DNA from 3 places in the Hyphomicrobium sp. 2TAF46 genome. Region 2 is predicted to be linked to each of the others. Evidence: predicted binding sites of a transcription regulator. Region 2 holds the regulator's gene; each other region holds the start of a gene.
The links. Region 2 encodes PhoB, which activates phosphate uptake and scavenging genes when phosphate is short. Its sites were predicted from a motif close to TGTCATNNANCTGTCAT; they were not measured.
Positions count from the first base shown of each region.

Region 1 (4,187 bases), on a different contig from region 2:
CCTGGTTGCCGAGGCGAACGCGGCTTCGTGCGCCGGGCTGAGGCGCCGCCAGCGGCGGATGTCCTCAACGTCTTCGGCAGTTGCGTCGCCGGATACAAGGCGCTGAATCTTATCGAGCGCGGCACGTCGCAGCATCGTGTCTGGGCTGTCCTGGTCGATGGGATCCATGATTTCGTCGGTTTGATCTGACGCGTGCACGCTCGGCCCGATACGGGCTGTAGCTTCCTCTAGGACGTTTCAGGCGGGCGGGGACCGAAAATTCGGATGACCTTGCGATTGAGCCGCTGGGCGCAGTGCTCGAGCGCATGCCTCAATTCCATCTCGACCAGACGCTGGGAAATGCCGAGCTCGGTCGCAATCTGGCGAAACGGTTTTCCCTCGATGCGCGCCGCATAGAGGATCGCCCGACGGCGCGGGCTCAGCTCCTGATAGGCGCGCTCGAGCGCCTCGATCTCCAGGCGCGCCTCAGCCGCAGCTGCGGGGTCTGGACCCGGATCGGGCACAATGAACAATTCGGCGATCTCGTCTGGCCGGACGAGGCGGCCATCCTTGCGCGCGCGGTCGACGGCAATGTTGACTGCCGTGCGCAGGATGTACCCCGTCGGGCTCCTGATCGGCCCAACCTCATCGTCACGATCCAGGTGCAGCCACGTCTCATGTAGCGTCTCCCGGGCCAGCTCGTCGGAATTCAAACGCCGCGTAAGAAGCTTGCGGAGGTCGTCGTAGCGATCGACCAGGAGCTGGCGCAGCGCGGCCCATGTGACATCGCTCATCGCGCGGCTCGCTCATACGATTGGGAGCTGTTCTGCCGGCAATCACCCGTCTGTTGCGGGGCACGCGGGATGACCAGGAGCGTCACCGGCTGCGGCATGCCCCTTGGCGGTCGACTCCCGATGGTCACGGTCTGCAGCAGGTTTGCGATCGCCGTGTCGCGCGTGCTGCTCCCAGTCGTGGTCAGAAGCTGAGGCTGCAAGACCTTGCCGGAGCCGTCCACGCGGAACTGCACGGCAAGTCGATAGTCGCCGGGCACCGTCACCGCTTCCCGGCAAAAGGCCTCCTCGATGCCGCGTTGGATCATACCGAAATACGGCAGATAGTCCTGTCCACCCGGATCTTTGCCCGAAGGTTGCCATGCCGGCGCCGGGACCACCGAGAACGCATCTCGCGTATAGAGGACGGTCAGGCCTGTGCCTTCGAGGAGGACGCGTAAGGCAACATCGGCCGCCAGGATTCCACGGACAGCTTTCGAACGGCGTCCCGCCGCCAATCCGGCGTCGTAGAGAACGCCGAGACCCGTCATGGCAACGTAGGTGTCGAGGGCTGATGCCAGTGGCTGGGCGGCGATGTCGAACGCTATCTCAGCGTGGGGATTGGCCGTCTGTGCCGCGGCGGAGATCGTCGTCGTATAGATGGCGGCGGCACCCCACAGCAGGGACGCAAGCGTACGGCACAGCCAAACGCTCCGGACTTGCGCTGCTATCGGCGCAACCGGCCCCAACACTCTCGCCCCATGTTCGTACGAATGTCACAATCGCCACTCGATCCTAGACGTTGCGTATTACACGAGCATGTCACGCCATGGCTGGTCCGCTTGGCCCTTACCCTCGTCCGCTTCCTCGTCGTTCAAGTTAGTCGTCCCTCTGCCAGATTTCGAACCGGCCCTTTATCTATTCTGCATGCAACAGCTAACGATGGTCGACCTTAGGCCGAGGCGATCGATTGGCGACAGCGGACCCGACTTCAATAGTAGCTCGTCGCGCTCTATGCTCAGAAGGCGGAACAAATCCGGACGTCACCCCATCGCTTGGCCGGTGTCGGACTCAATCGAGGCAAGTAGAGGCTCGGACATTTGACGCCCTGACATGCCTCTCGCATTGCCGCCACGGCCGCGCGCTCAAGGACACACGGAACCTCCGAGCATCTAGACTGCAGCGCGCACTATTTCAGGCAGTTCCCAACTCGCCCCGTCGCAAGGCAGCAATTGATCGGCGATTAGTTGCACCTCCTATCACCGACGTAATACCGCCGCGGATGATCAGTATAAGGATCCATCAATCCTTGTGCGATGTATCCTCATGAAGAAGTCATCTCGAGATGCGCGAAACCGGCGGCGCGCGCAGACCGTCGACGAGCAAGATATCCTGCGCCAATTAGCGGCTGCCTTCGAGAAAAAGTTTGGCCGGCCTCCGGGACCCGACGATCCAGTCTTCTTTGATTCAGACGCCGACAAGCCGCGCAAGCTCGCAATGGAGAAATTCGATAAGAACGTCTTGGCTGCGATGCAAGCGTCCGGCATAGCTCCTCAAATCATCTACGCCTTCAAAAAGACTGGCCGGCTGCTGCGTGAAGATCTGATCTCGACGTACCCCCCAGAGGCGGTGGCGGAATGGGAAGCCGCGATCGACGAATACTTCGCGATGGAGGACAGCCCAGAGTATTCTGCCTCGGAACATCCGCCAAAGTTCAATGCCCCGGCGTTTGAACCGGAGGGTGAGATGGAATCGCCCGCCAACTTTGAAATAACGGCCGAGGCCGCCGCGCTCCCGCTAGCTGTGGCAGACATTCCTCATGCCGAAGTTTGAACGCATTACCGGCTAATCGCTATAATGATTGACATTCCGGAAGGCTTTTTCACGCCGTCCGCTCAGCGACCTCCCGATTGGCCTGATGAGCCCGAGCTGCACCGCGCCGTCACGCCTCCAATGAGGGCCACTACCGTTCATGAACAAACGGACACGCACCTCGGCATAAGAGATCGCGGAAATTTCGCGTGGCTGCTTTCTTTACAGATATGTGATACAAAGAACGACTGGTCGCCGCACGCCGTCTCCAACCTATGCGAGAAAACGGCGGAGTGAGCTGATGACCGCACCAATGACAAAATTGAGTAAAGCGCCCGAAGTCACGCTGACTTTCTTGCTTCGGCTGAACCCTGGGCAACTCCCGGCAGCGCGCGAGCAAAAATCGTGACTACGACTCGCCTGATCATTCTCTGTGCAGTCCTCATGCCCGGAAACGCTTACGCTGGTCCGCCATTCCGAACCGATGACCCTGTGCCGGTCGAACTCGGACACTACGAATTTTACAGCTTTTCGACGGGCACTCATACGAAGGGAGACACATCGGGAGAACTGCCCGGCTTCGAACTAACTTACGGATTGATACCGAATGGCCAGCTGCAAATCGGGGCAGCGACCTCGTTCGCCGCTCCGAGCAATGGCGGGACAGTCTTCGGCTACGGGGACACCACCGTGAGTTTCAAATATCGGTTCATCCAAGAGGAGAAGGATGGACTGCGACCGCAAGTTGCCTTCTTTCCGGCGGTCCAAATTCCCACGGGAAACCACGATCGCGGACTAGGAGCCGGTCACGTCCAGGTCTTCCTTCCTCTCTGGGCCCAAAAATCGTTCGGCGATTGGACGACCGATGTCGGTGGCGGCTACTGGGTCAATCAAAACGATACCCTCGGAGATAAGAACTTTTGGTTCGTCAGCTGGCTACTACAGCGCAAAATGACGGAACAATTGACGTTGGGCGCAGAGGTATTTCATCAGACGGCCGACACAGTCGACGGCAAGGACAGCGCAGGCTTCAATCTCGGTGGCACGTACGATTTTAATGACCACAACCACCTGCTGTTTTCCGCGGGGCGGGGGTTTCAAAACGTGTCTGAAACCAACGAAGTTTCTTGGTATTTTGGCTGGGAAGTCACTTACTAGGAACGTCTGATCGCCTTCGTCATGCTACCGGAGCAGCGTTCGGCGCAGGCCTGACGCAGCCGCACGGAACTTATGTCACTTCTGTCGGCGGAAATTGCGACGCCAATCATGCTCCGGTAACGATTGACAAGGTTGAGCTGCAAACCGGTGCTGTCCGCTTCGGGCCGTTAGGCACAACGATGTGGGAACAGACCGCTGATCGTCTCCGTTGAGAAAAAAGGAGACCCGAGATGGCCATACACAAACTATTCTTCCGAAATCGTACGGTCGACTTGCCAACTCGCCGCCGTCACATGTGGTTCGAGGCTTAGCCGTCCGACAATCTGTTCAAGAGATGCGTCGTTGCGCTTTTCCGCAACCGCCTGCGCAGTGACGGTCACCTTCAAGGTCTCGGGAATGTCCTCACTGTCGATGCGGCGGAGGCCGAGCCCGGCTTGGGAAAGCGCATGCAGGAGAAGCGATCGCATG
Region 1 covers NZ_JBFRFO010000018.1:17,787-21,973, reverse strand. Annotated here, with positions in the region: gene AB4Z24_RS22220 (FecR family protein) at 1-198, opposite strand, end outside; gene AB4Z24_RS22215 (RNA polymerase sigma factor) at 228-773, opposite strand; gene AB4Z24_RS22210 (STN domain-containing protein) at 770-1,501, opposite strand; gene AB4Z24_RS22205 (hypothetical protein) at 2,076-2,582, shown strand; gene AB4Z24_RS22200 (transporter) at 2,967-3,719, shown strand; gene AB4Z24_RS22195 (MgtC/SapB family protein) at 3,965-4,187, opposite strand, start outside.
Region 1: AB4Z24_RS22210 (STN domain-containing protein) is a predicted target of PhoB. The motif match lies at 1,558-1,574, and genes of this name have one in related genera.

Region 2 (4,187 bases):
TACCGAAAAGATCACGGTCAGCAACCTGAAATTCTTCTACGGCTCGACTCTGGCCCTGAAGAACATCTCGTTGCCGCTCTATGAGCGGCAGGTCACTGCGTTCATCGGACCGTCCGGTTGCGGCAAGTCCACGCTGCTTCGCGTCCTGAACCGCATGTACGACCTCTACCCGAACCAGCGGGCCGAGGGCCAAGTGATGTTCGACGGCGAGAACGTCCTCGACATGAAGGATCTGAACCTCCTTCGCTCGCGCATCGGCATGGTCTTCCAGAAGCCGACGCCGTTCCCGATGACGATTTACGAAAACATCGCGTTCGGCATCCGCCTTTATGAGCGTCTCCCGAAATCGGAAATCGACGGCCGCGTCGAATCCGCTCTCGAGAAGGCCGCCCTCTGGAAGGAAGTCAAGGACAAGCTTCACAGCAGCGGCTTGAGCCTTTCCGGCGGACAGCAGCAGCGCCTGTGCATCGCACGCACCGTCGCAATCCGTCCTGAGGTCATCCTCTTCGACGAGCCGTGCTCGGCGCTCGACCCGATCTCGACCGCAAAGGTCGAAGAGTTGATCGACGAACTGAAGAACGAGTTCACGATCGCAATCGTCACTCACAACATGCAGCAGGCCGCCCGCGTTTCTCAGCGCACCGCGTTTATGTATCTCGGCGAACTTGTTGAATTTGGCGTCACCCAGAAGCTTTTCACAAACCCGTCGGACAAGCGGACCCAGGACTACATCACCGGCCGCTTCGGATAATGCGTGGCGTTGAGCCCAAATCGGATTTCAGGAATTGAGACCATGAACGAACATACCGTGAAATCGTATGAAGACGAGTTGAGACTTCTCGATCGCCGCATCGCGCAGATGGGCGGCTACGCTGAGAAGCTTCTCGTGCAGGCCATGGATGCGCTCGAGCGCCGCGATCCGAAACTCGCCGAAAAGGCCGTTTCGGACGACGTGATGGTCGATCAGCTCGAGCGTGAGCTGCAGGAACAGGTCATCGTGATGATCGCGCGCCGCCAACCGCTGGCCAACGATCTCCGTCACATCATGACCGTCATCAAGATCGCAGCCGATCTCGAGCGCATCGGCGACCTGGCGAAGAACATCGCCAAGCGCGCTCTCGCGATCGCCAACGAACCCTATCCGAAGCCGCTGATGACCGGCATGCGCCACATGACGGAAATGGTGCAGACCCAGCTCCGCGACGTCCTCGATGCGCTGACCGCGCTCGATGCCGAGAAGGCGATGCAGGTCTGGCGCGACGATCAGCAGGTCGACGCGATGTACAATTCGCTGTTCCGCGAACTGCTGACGTACATGATGGAAGATCCGCGCAACATTGGCATCTGCACGCACTTCCTGTTCGGCGCCAAGAACATCGAGCGCATCGGCGACCACACGACCAACATCGCCGAGAACGTCTACTACCTCGTTCACGGCGTACCCATCGCCGACGATCGGCCGAAGGGCGACAAGACGTCGTCGACGTTGATCACGCCGCGTTAATGACGAAGACCTTGTGAAGGAACACTGACGAAAAGCCATGCCAGCCAAGATCATCGTCGTCGAAGACGAAGCTCCACTCGCAGAACTTCTGAAATACAATCTTCAGTCCGAAGGCTATGACGTCGTGCAAGCCTCGGACGGAGAGGAAGCGGAGCTTCTTCTTTCGGAGCAAAGTTTCGATCTTGCGATACTCGACTGGATGATCCCAAAGATCTCCGGGATCGAGTTGTGCCGCCGTCTTCGCAATCGCACCGAGACGCAAAGCCTGCCCATCATTCTGTTGACCGCGCGCGGTGAAGAAACCGACCGCGTGCGGGGGCTGACGACCGGCGCCGACGATTACGTGACGAAGCCCTTCTCGGTTCAGGAGTTGATGGCAAGGATCAAGGCTCTGCTTCGGCGCGCGGCGCCCGAGCGGATGAGCGATATCCTCGTCTCCGGCGAGATCACCATGGATCGCGGCGCCCACAAGGTGACTCGCGGCCCGCGCGAAGTGCGTCTCGGCCCGACCGAATACCGGATGCTGGAAGTCTTCATGGAAAGCCCGCGCCGCGTTCTGTCGCGCAGCCAGCTGCTCGATCGCGTCTGGGGCCAGTCCTCCGAGGTCGACGAGCGGACAGTGGACGTTCACATCGGCCGCCTCAGAAAATCGCTGATCCGGGGCAACGAAAGCGATCCGATCCGCACGGTCCGCGGTGCCGGATACGTGTTCGACGGACGCGAGGCCGAAGCGCCGGCCCAGTAAGGGCCCGCGCCGGCATCGAACGGCTCAGCTCTGCCCGTTCAGACAGTCCGAAATACTGTGGGCGACGCCGCGCATCAGATCGAAGTAGAGGCCTGGCCCAGGGTTAAGCGTTTGCCCCTCGGCATCGATCGTTCCCGAACGCGCGTTCGTTCCTTCGGTGACTGCGTCCACGAGCTTCGGCTGGAAATTCGGCTCGACGAAAACACAAATGGCGCCGAGCGACGATAGCTTGTGACGAACCTCCGTCAGCCGCTTGGCGCTCGGCGGCACGTCAGGACTGACAGTGATCGAGCCCGCAGCCTTCTGCCCGAAGTGATCCTCAAAATACTGCGTCGCGTCGTGAAAGACGATGAACGGCTTTCCTTTTGAGTCCTTGAGCTCCGCCGTCAGTTGGCTATCGAGCGTGTCGAGATCGGCGATAAGCGCGGTCGTGTTGGCTTTGAACTTGTCGACATATTCCGGATAGCGCGCCTCGAGCGTTTTCGCGACGTCGGCGGCAATAGCCTTGGCGTTCTGCGGATCGAGCCAGATGTGCCCGTCCTTGCCATCTTCGTCGTGGTCGTCGTGATCACCCGCTGCGCCACTCGCTTCTTCATGCTCATGCTCGTGTTCATGCTTCTCGAAGGCGCCGCCCTGACGCTGATCGAGAAGCTTCACGCCGTCCGCACCCGCGAGCGTCAGCACCGTCACGTTCGCAGGCAACGACGCCACGATTTTCCGCGTGAATGGCTCGAGCTGGTCGGACACACGAACGAAGACTTCAGCATCGTGAATGGCCCGGGCCGTCGAAGGCTTCAGCGTGAACGTATGCGGCGAGGCCGAACCCTCGACCACGAGCTGCGGCACACCGACGCCGTCCATGATCCGGCTGACGAGGGAATGAATGGGCTTGATCGTAACAACGACCTTCGGCGTCTCCGCTGCAGCCGCCGCGGAGATTTTCGCCACCACGAGAAAAGCCCCGAAATATCCCGCTAGCCTGCCGATCATGCTCAATTCCCCCAAAATTTGAAGCGTATAATATAACAACCAATGGAGAACATTCGCAAGGGGATGCGCAAATCTCTTAGACCATGTAGCCGATAGAGCGTCGCAATCTCGCCGGTTCGATATGCGTCCGTTAGGGTCGACCGGCGATTCGACCGGCATCAGAGCAAAAGGGTTGAGCGGCGCGTGCTCGAATTTAACAAGTCCTATCGCCTTGCGGCTTTCATTTTCGTTGCCGTATTGGCCACGATTGTTCCGGTCTCTGCGCACCCGCACATGTGGGTGACGTACGTATTGACCGTCGATTACGACAAAGGCTCCGTAACCGGCGTCGACCACGTATGGAGCTTCGACGATTCCTACACAGCGATGGCGCTCGAAGGGCTCGATACGAACAACGACGGCAAGTATGACCAGAGCGAATTGGCCGAGCTTCTGAAGGTCAATATGGATGGCCTGAAGGAATTCAACTATTTCACCGTTGCGAAGCTCGGTGAAAAACCGCTCGAATTCTCGCCGCCGACGAATGCGCGCCTGGATTATACGAATGGCGTCTTGCGCCTCTACTTCCACCTGCCGCTCGCCAAGCCTCTTCCCCCCGGCGCCGAGGGTCTGACGTTCGCGGTCTTCGATCCGTCCTACTTCATCGACTTCCAACCCGAGAAGACCGACGCGATCAAACTTGCGTCCGCCCCCGAAGGCTGCGCGGCGACACTCATCGATCCCGATGCCGACAAGCAGGACGAACAGGCCAAGAAGCTCGGCGACGCCATGGCGCAGCAGTTTGGCGCCGGAGCCATCGGTTTCGGCTCGTACAAGACCGTCGCGATTTCCTGCAAGAAGTCCTGACCCGCGCTTCGGCCAACGTTTTCCCGTTTCGCTTTGTGACGGTGATTAACTAGCTCTTCATTTTCGGAGATCGGCTCGCACGCATTTGATTTAAAATCGATG
Region 2 covers NZ_JBFRFO010000002.1:535,368-539,554, forward strand. Annotated here, with positions in the region: gene pstB (phosphate ABC transporter ATP-binding protein PstB) at 1-751, shown strand, start outside; gene phoU (phosphate signaling complex protein PhoU) at 794-1,504, shown strand; gene phoB (phosphate regulon transcriptional regulator PhoB) at 1,542-2,249, shown strand; gene AB4Z24_RS06455 (zinc ABC transporter substrate-binding protein) at 2,274-3,239, opposite strand; gene AB4Z24_RS06460 (DUF1007 family protein) at 3,423-4,085, shown strand.

Region 3 (4,187 bases), on a different contig from region 2:
CTGCGTATTGAGGTTGATCGCTATTTCGTTCGCGAATGTGACATTGCGCTGCTCACCCGTCCCTGTGCGGTAATCAGCATTGAGCTCGGACAAGGATGGCCAAAGTCCAAGCGGCGGGTCGATTACGCCATAGACGCTTGCAACCGCGACCGTAGCAGCACCGCCGCCCAACACCGCACGGCGATTTAGAGTTCTGCGGCTCTTGCCCAGCGTGTCCAGTGTGCTGGCGAAATCCCCCTTGAGACCATGCAAGGCGCGGCCAGCAGCGCCGAACTCGCTCCACACGCGCTCGGCCGCGTCGAATGCAGCGGCGTGTGCTGGGCTCTGCACGCGCCAACGCTCTGCGGCCTCGATCTCTGCCGGCGTCGCTTCTCCGGATACGAGTTTCTGCACCCAGCCGACGGCTTCGTCCTGAATGGGGTTCAGATCCGTGCGGCGATGGTCTTTCATCCCACTATTGCACTCCTCGCCGCGGTTGCCCTCATGGGCCAACCGGCGCTTCCAACGGGCCTTACTACTAAGACATTTTTCGGGGGGCGAAAGTGCAACACTAGCCCTTCAATTCCAAATAGCGCGCGAGGCAATGCTTGTGGGCAAGCAGAATTTCTCTCGCCACAGAACGCCGCGAAATGCCAAGTCGATCAGCAATCTCCTGGCGTGGCATGTTGCCGATCCGCGCCGCCAGGAAGATGGTACGCTGACGCTCCGGAAGCTCCTCCAAAATCGCCTGGAACGCAGCCAGATCGGACTGCGCCAGCAATATCTCTTCCGGCGTCGCCGCTTCGTCCGGAACCTCCAGCGCATCTTCGATGTCAATCGCCGACCTGTGGCGCTTCTCCCGCCGGCGGTGATCGTCGGCCACATTCAGCACGACCCGGAACAGATAATTAGCCGGGCTCTGGACGGCGCCGACCGAGTCCGCTCGAGCGAGGCGCAGCCATGCATCGTGCATCGCATCGCCGGCCAGATCGGCGGAGCCCAGGCGCTGCGTCAATCGCGCTTTCAGTTCATCGTAACCGTCGACGAACAGCCGGCGCATGATGGTCAGCGGGTTGTCGCTCATCGCGCACCACCGGCCGCTCGCAGGCGGGCATCCGCACTTGCGCAGCCTGGGTTTACGCCGGGGGCTTGCGGCACGATCAATATCCGGACCGGTTGTGCGAAGCCCGCAGGCGGCGGCTCCCTGAACCTGACTTTGCGCAGCGCAGTATCGATCTGCTGATCAGCGTCCGCACTCCCCGCAGTGCCTATCCGCCAGGCGTCCTCAACCGCGCCGCTGGGCGCGATCCAGAACACGGCGATCATCCGATATCGCCCGGGACGAGCGCCACTCAATTGACATAGGACATCCAGAAGGCTCTCTTGAACGAGCGCATAGTAACGGTGATACGCAGGCGACGATGATTGCGCCGTCGCCTGATCGGTTGCTGGCGGCGCCGGCAAAACAACGAAGGTCCCCTCAGCAACAAACCGCGCAGAGAGACCCGTTCTGGCCAAGAGCCTTTGCAGCGCCTCGGAGGGCGTTAATACACCCTGCACGTCTCCCGAGACGCGGCCGATCGCGAGGCTTGCATCATAAAGCGCCTCGCTGCCGGTTGCATCACCATAACGGCTGATCGCCGAGATCAGTGGTTGCGCCGGGATTGAAAACTCGATCGGCGTTTCATTCGCTGCCGATTGGCCGTTTCCGGGTCGCGCTGTCGCGATCAATCCCGTCAGGGCAAGACCAAGCGTCCACAGCGTAGCGCAACGACGCCAGTGACTTCGGGTATTGCGATCCGGTCGGGATCTCGGTTCGGCCCGCTGAAGCATCATCACTGCAAGAAAAAAGCGTCAGCACACGTATCCCCACACCGACGTGCCGGGGAGGCTAATGGCGGAACATTACGGTTTCACGACAATGCCAAAACAGCATAGCCTTGGTCTGCTCCAGCGGGTGCTGTCCGTGCCAGGCGCGGAGCGTTCTCCCGGCAAGTGACCAACGACCTAGGCTATACACAATATTGGGGTCTAACCGTCACGGCACCGAGTTCTGCTTCCTCCCCGTTCAGGACGACCTCAACTCGCCTGCTCGCTCGACAAGATGAGCGCGCGAGGGTCCCGGCTCGAACGGATCGGCGAAATACTGAGTTTCGTTCGCCACCTGTCCGTCGCGGAATTCCATGATGCTCACCGTGTAAGATGGTCTGCCGTCATAGGTGAGTATTAATTCGGTGACCCAGAGATCGCCGCGGCCGATAATTCGCTGAACCGTAAATCGCTTCTTGTTCGGCTGGAGACATCGGCTTTCTTGAATGTTGCGACGGCCGCGGATTCGCTCTCCCGATTGGGGATAATCAAGCACCGCATCCTCGCGGTAGATCTCATGCTCGACCTTGAAGTCGTTCGCGTCGGAAGCAACCCAATGGCGTTCCAGTGCTGCGCGTATGGCTCGATCATCCATCTCGACCTCCAGTCATGTCTCGCAGGCCATCCTTCAGGCGTCATCAAACGCGTTCTTCTGAACGCTTCTCGCAGAGATCCAAGTTGTAGGCGGTGTTGACGAGCGAGACGTGGCTGAACGCTTGCGGGAAATTTCCCATCTGGCGTCGCGCGCGCGGATCATACTCCTCCGCGAGAAGGCCGACGTCGTTTCGAAGCGCAAGCAGCCGCTCGAACATTTTGCGCGCCTCCGCGGCGCGACCTTGGAGGATCAGATTGTCGACGAACCAGAAGCTGCAAGCGAGGAACGCGCCTTCGCCGGGCGGCAATCCATCGTCGGTTTTGCCGGTGTCATAGCGGAAGACGAGGCCATCGACGAGGAGACGCCGCTCGATCGCGCGAACCGTGCCCACGATCCGCGGATCGGAGGGCGGCAGAAAGCCGACGATCGGAAGCAGGAGAAGGCTGGCATCGAGGACCTTCGATCCGTAGGCCTGAACGAAGCTTCCCAATTCATTGTCGAAACCATAGCGGCAGACGTCGTCGTGGATCGCATCGCGCACTTTGCGCCACCGCTCAACAGGACTTTCCACGCCAAGCTGCTCGACCCATTTCACGGCCCGGTCGAATGCAACCCAGGCCATGACCTTGGAATGCGTGAAGCATTGGCGAGGCCCGCGCACCTCCCAAATGCCCTCGTCCGGCTCGCGCCAAATCGTTTCGAGATGATCGAGAAAAGCCCGTGCGATCGCCGACCATCGGTTCACCGGCGCCATACCATGCTTGTGAGCCTGAAACATCGCGTCAGCGATTTCACCAAAGACGTCGAGCTGAAGCTGCGTTGCGGCTGCATTGCCGATCCGGACCGGGCGCGCGCCGTCAAATCCCGAAAGCCAGTCCACCTCCCATTCAGCCAGGCGACGCTCGCCGCCAAGCCCGTACATGATCTGGAGCTGATCGGGGCTTCCGGCGACTGCGCGCAACAGCCAATCACGCCAATCCCGTGCCTCCTCATAATAACCGGCGCGTCCCAGCGCACGCAGCGTGAAGGCAGCATCTCGGAGCCAGCAGTAGCGATAGTCCCAATTGCGCACACCGCCCGCCTCTTCGGGCAGCGAAGTCGTGGCCGCCGCGACGATGCCACCGGTCGGCGCGTAGGTTAGCCCCTTCAGTACCGACAGCGAGCGTCTGACGGGTTCACTCCAGCAGCCCTCCGAGGTGCAGCGGTTAGACCACGCGTGCCAGAAGGCTTTGGTTTCCTGCAATGCGCGCTCAGGATCCACGCCGTCCGGGGGTTGCAAGTGCGAGGGACCATAGCTCAAGACGAACGGCACAACCTCGCCAGCGTTGACGGTGAATTCGCCGACTGTCGTGAAATCTCGACCCTCCAACGGAATCGGCGTCCGGAGTATTGCCATCTCGGGTCCGCCAATCGCGCGCAGACCTTTGCCGTCGAGACGCTCGACCCACGGCACGATCGAGCCGTAATCGAAGCGCAGGATGAATTCGGTATGCAGATCGACTTGACCGCGCACACCGCGAACCAGCCGGACGAGATCGGCAATTCCGTCGCGCGGCGGCATAAAGTCGACGAGTTCGACAGTTCCGGTCGTGGTCTCGAATACCGTCACCAGAATGAGCGAGGTATCGATGTAGTGGCGGGTGGTCCGAAGCGGCGCCTCCTTGGGAGCTATGAGCCAGCGCCCATTCTCCGGATCGCCGAGCAGGGCCGCAAAGCAGGCGCTCGAGTCGAACCGGGGCCAGCA
Region 3 covers NZ_JBFRFO010000004.1:248,983-253,169, forward strand. Annotated here, with positions in the region: gene AB4Z24_RS10660 (FecR family protein) at 1-450, opposite strand, end outside; gene AB4Z24_RS10665 (RNA polymerase sigma factor) at 551-1,063, opposite strand; gene AB4Z24_RS10670 (STN domain-containing protein) at 1,060-1,812, opposite strand; gene AB4Z24_RS10675 (nuclear transport factor 2 family protein) at 2,048-2,443, opposite strand; gene AB4Z24_RS10680 (glycoside hydrolase family 15 protein) at 2,487-4,187, opposite strand, start outside.
Region 3: AB4Z24_RS10670 (STN domain-containing protein) is a predicted target of PhoB. The motif match lies at 1,884-1,900, and genes of this name have one in related genera.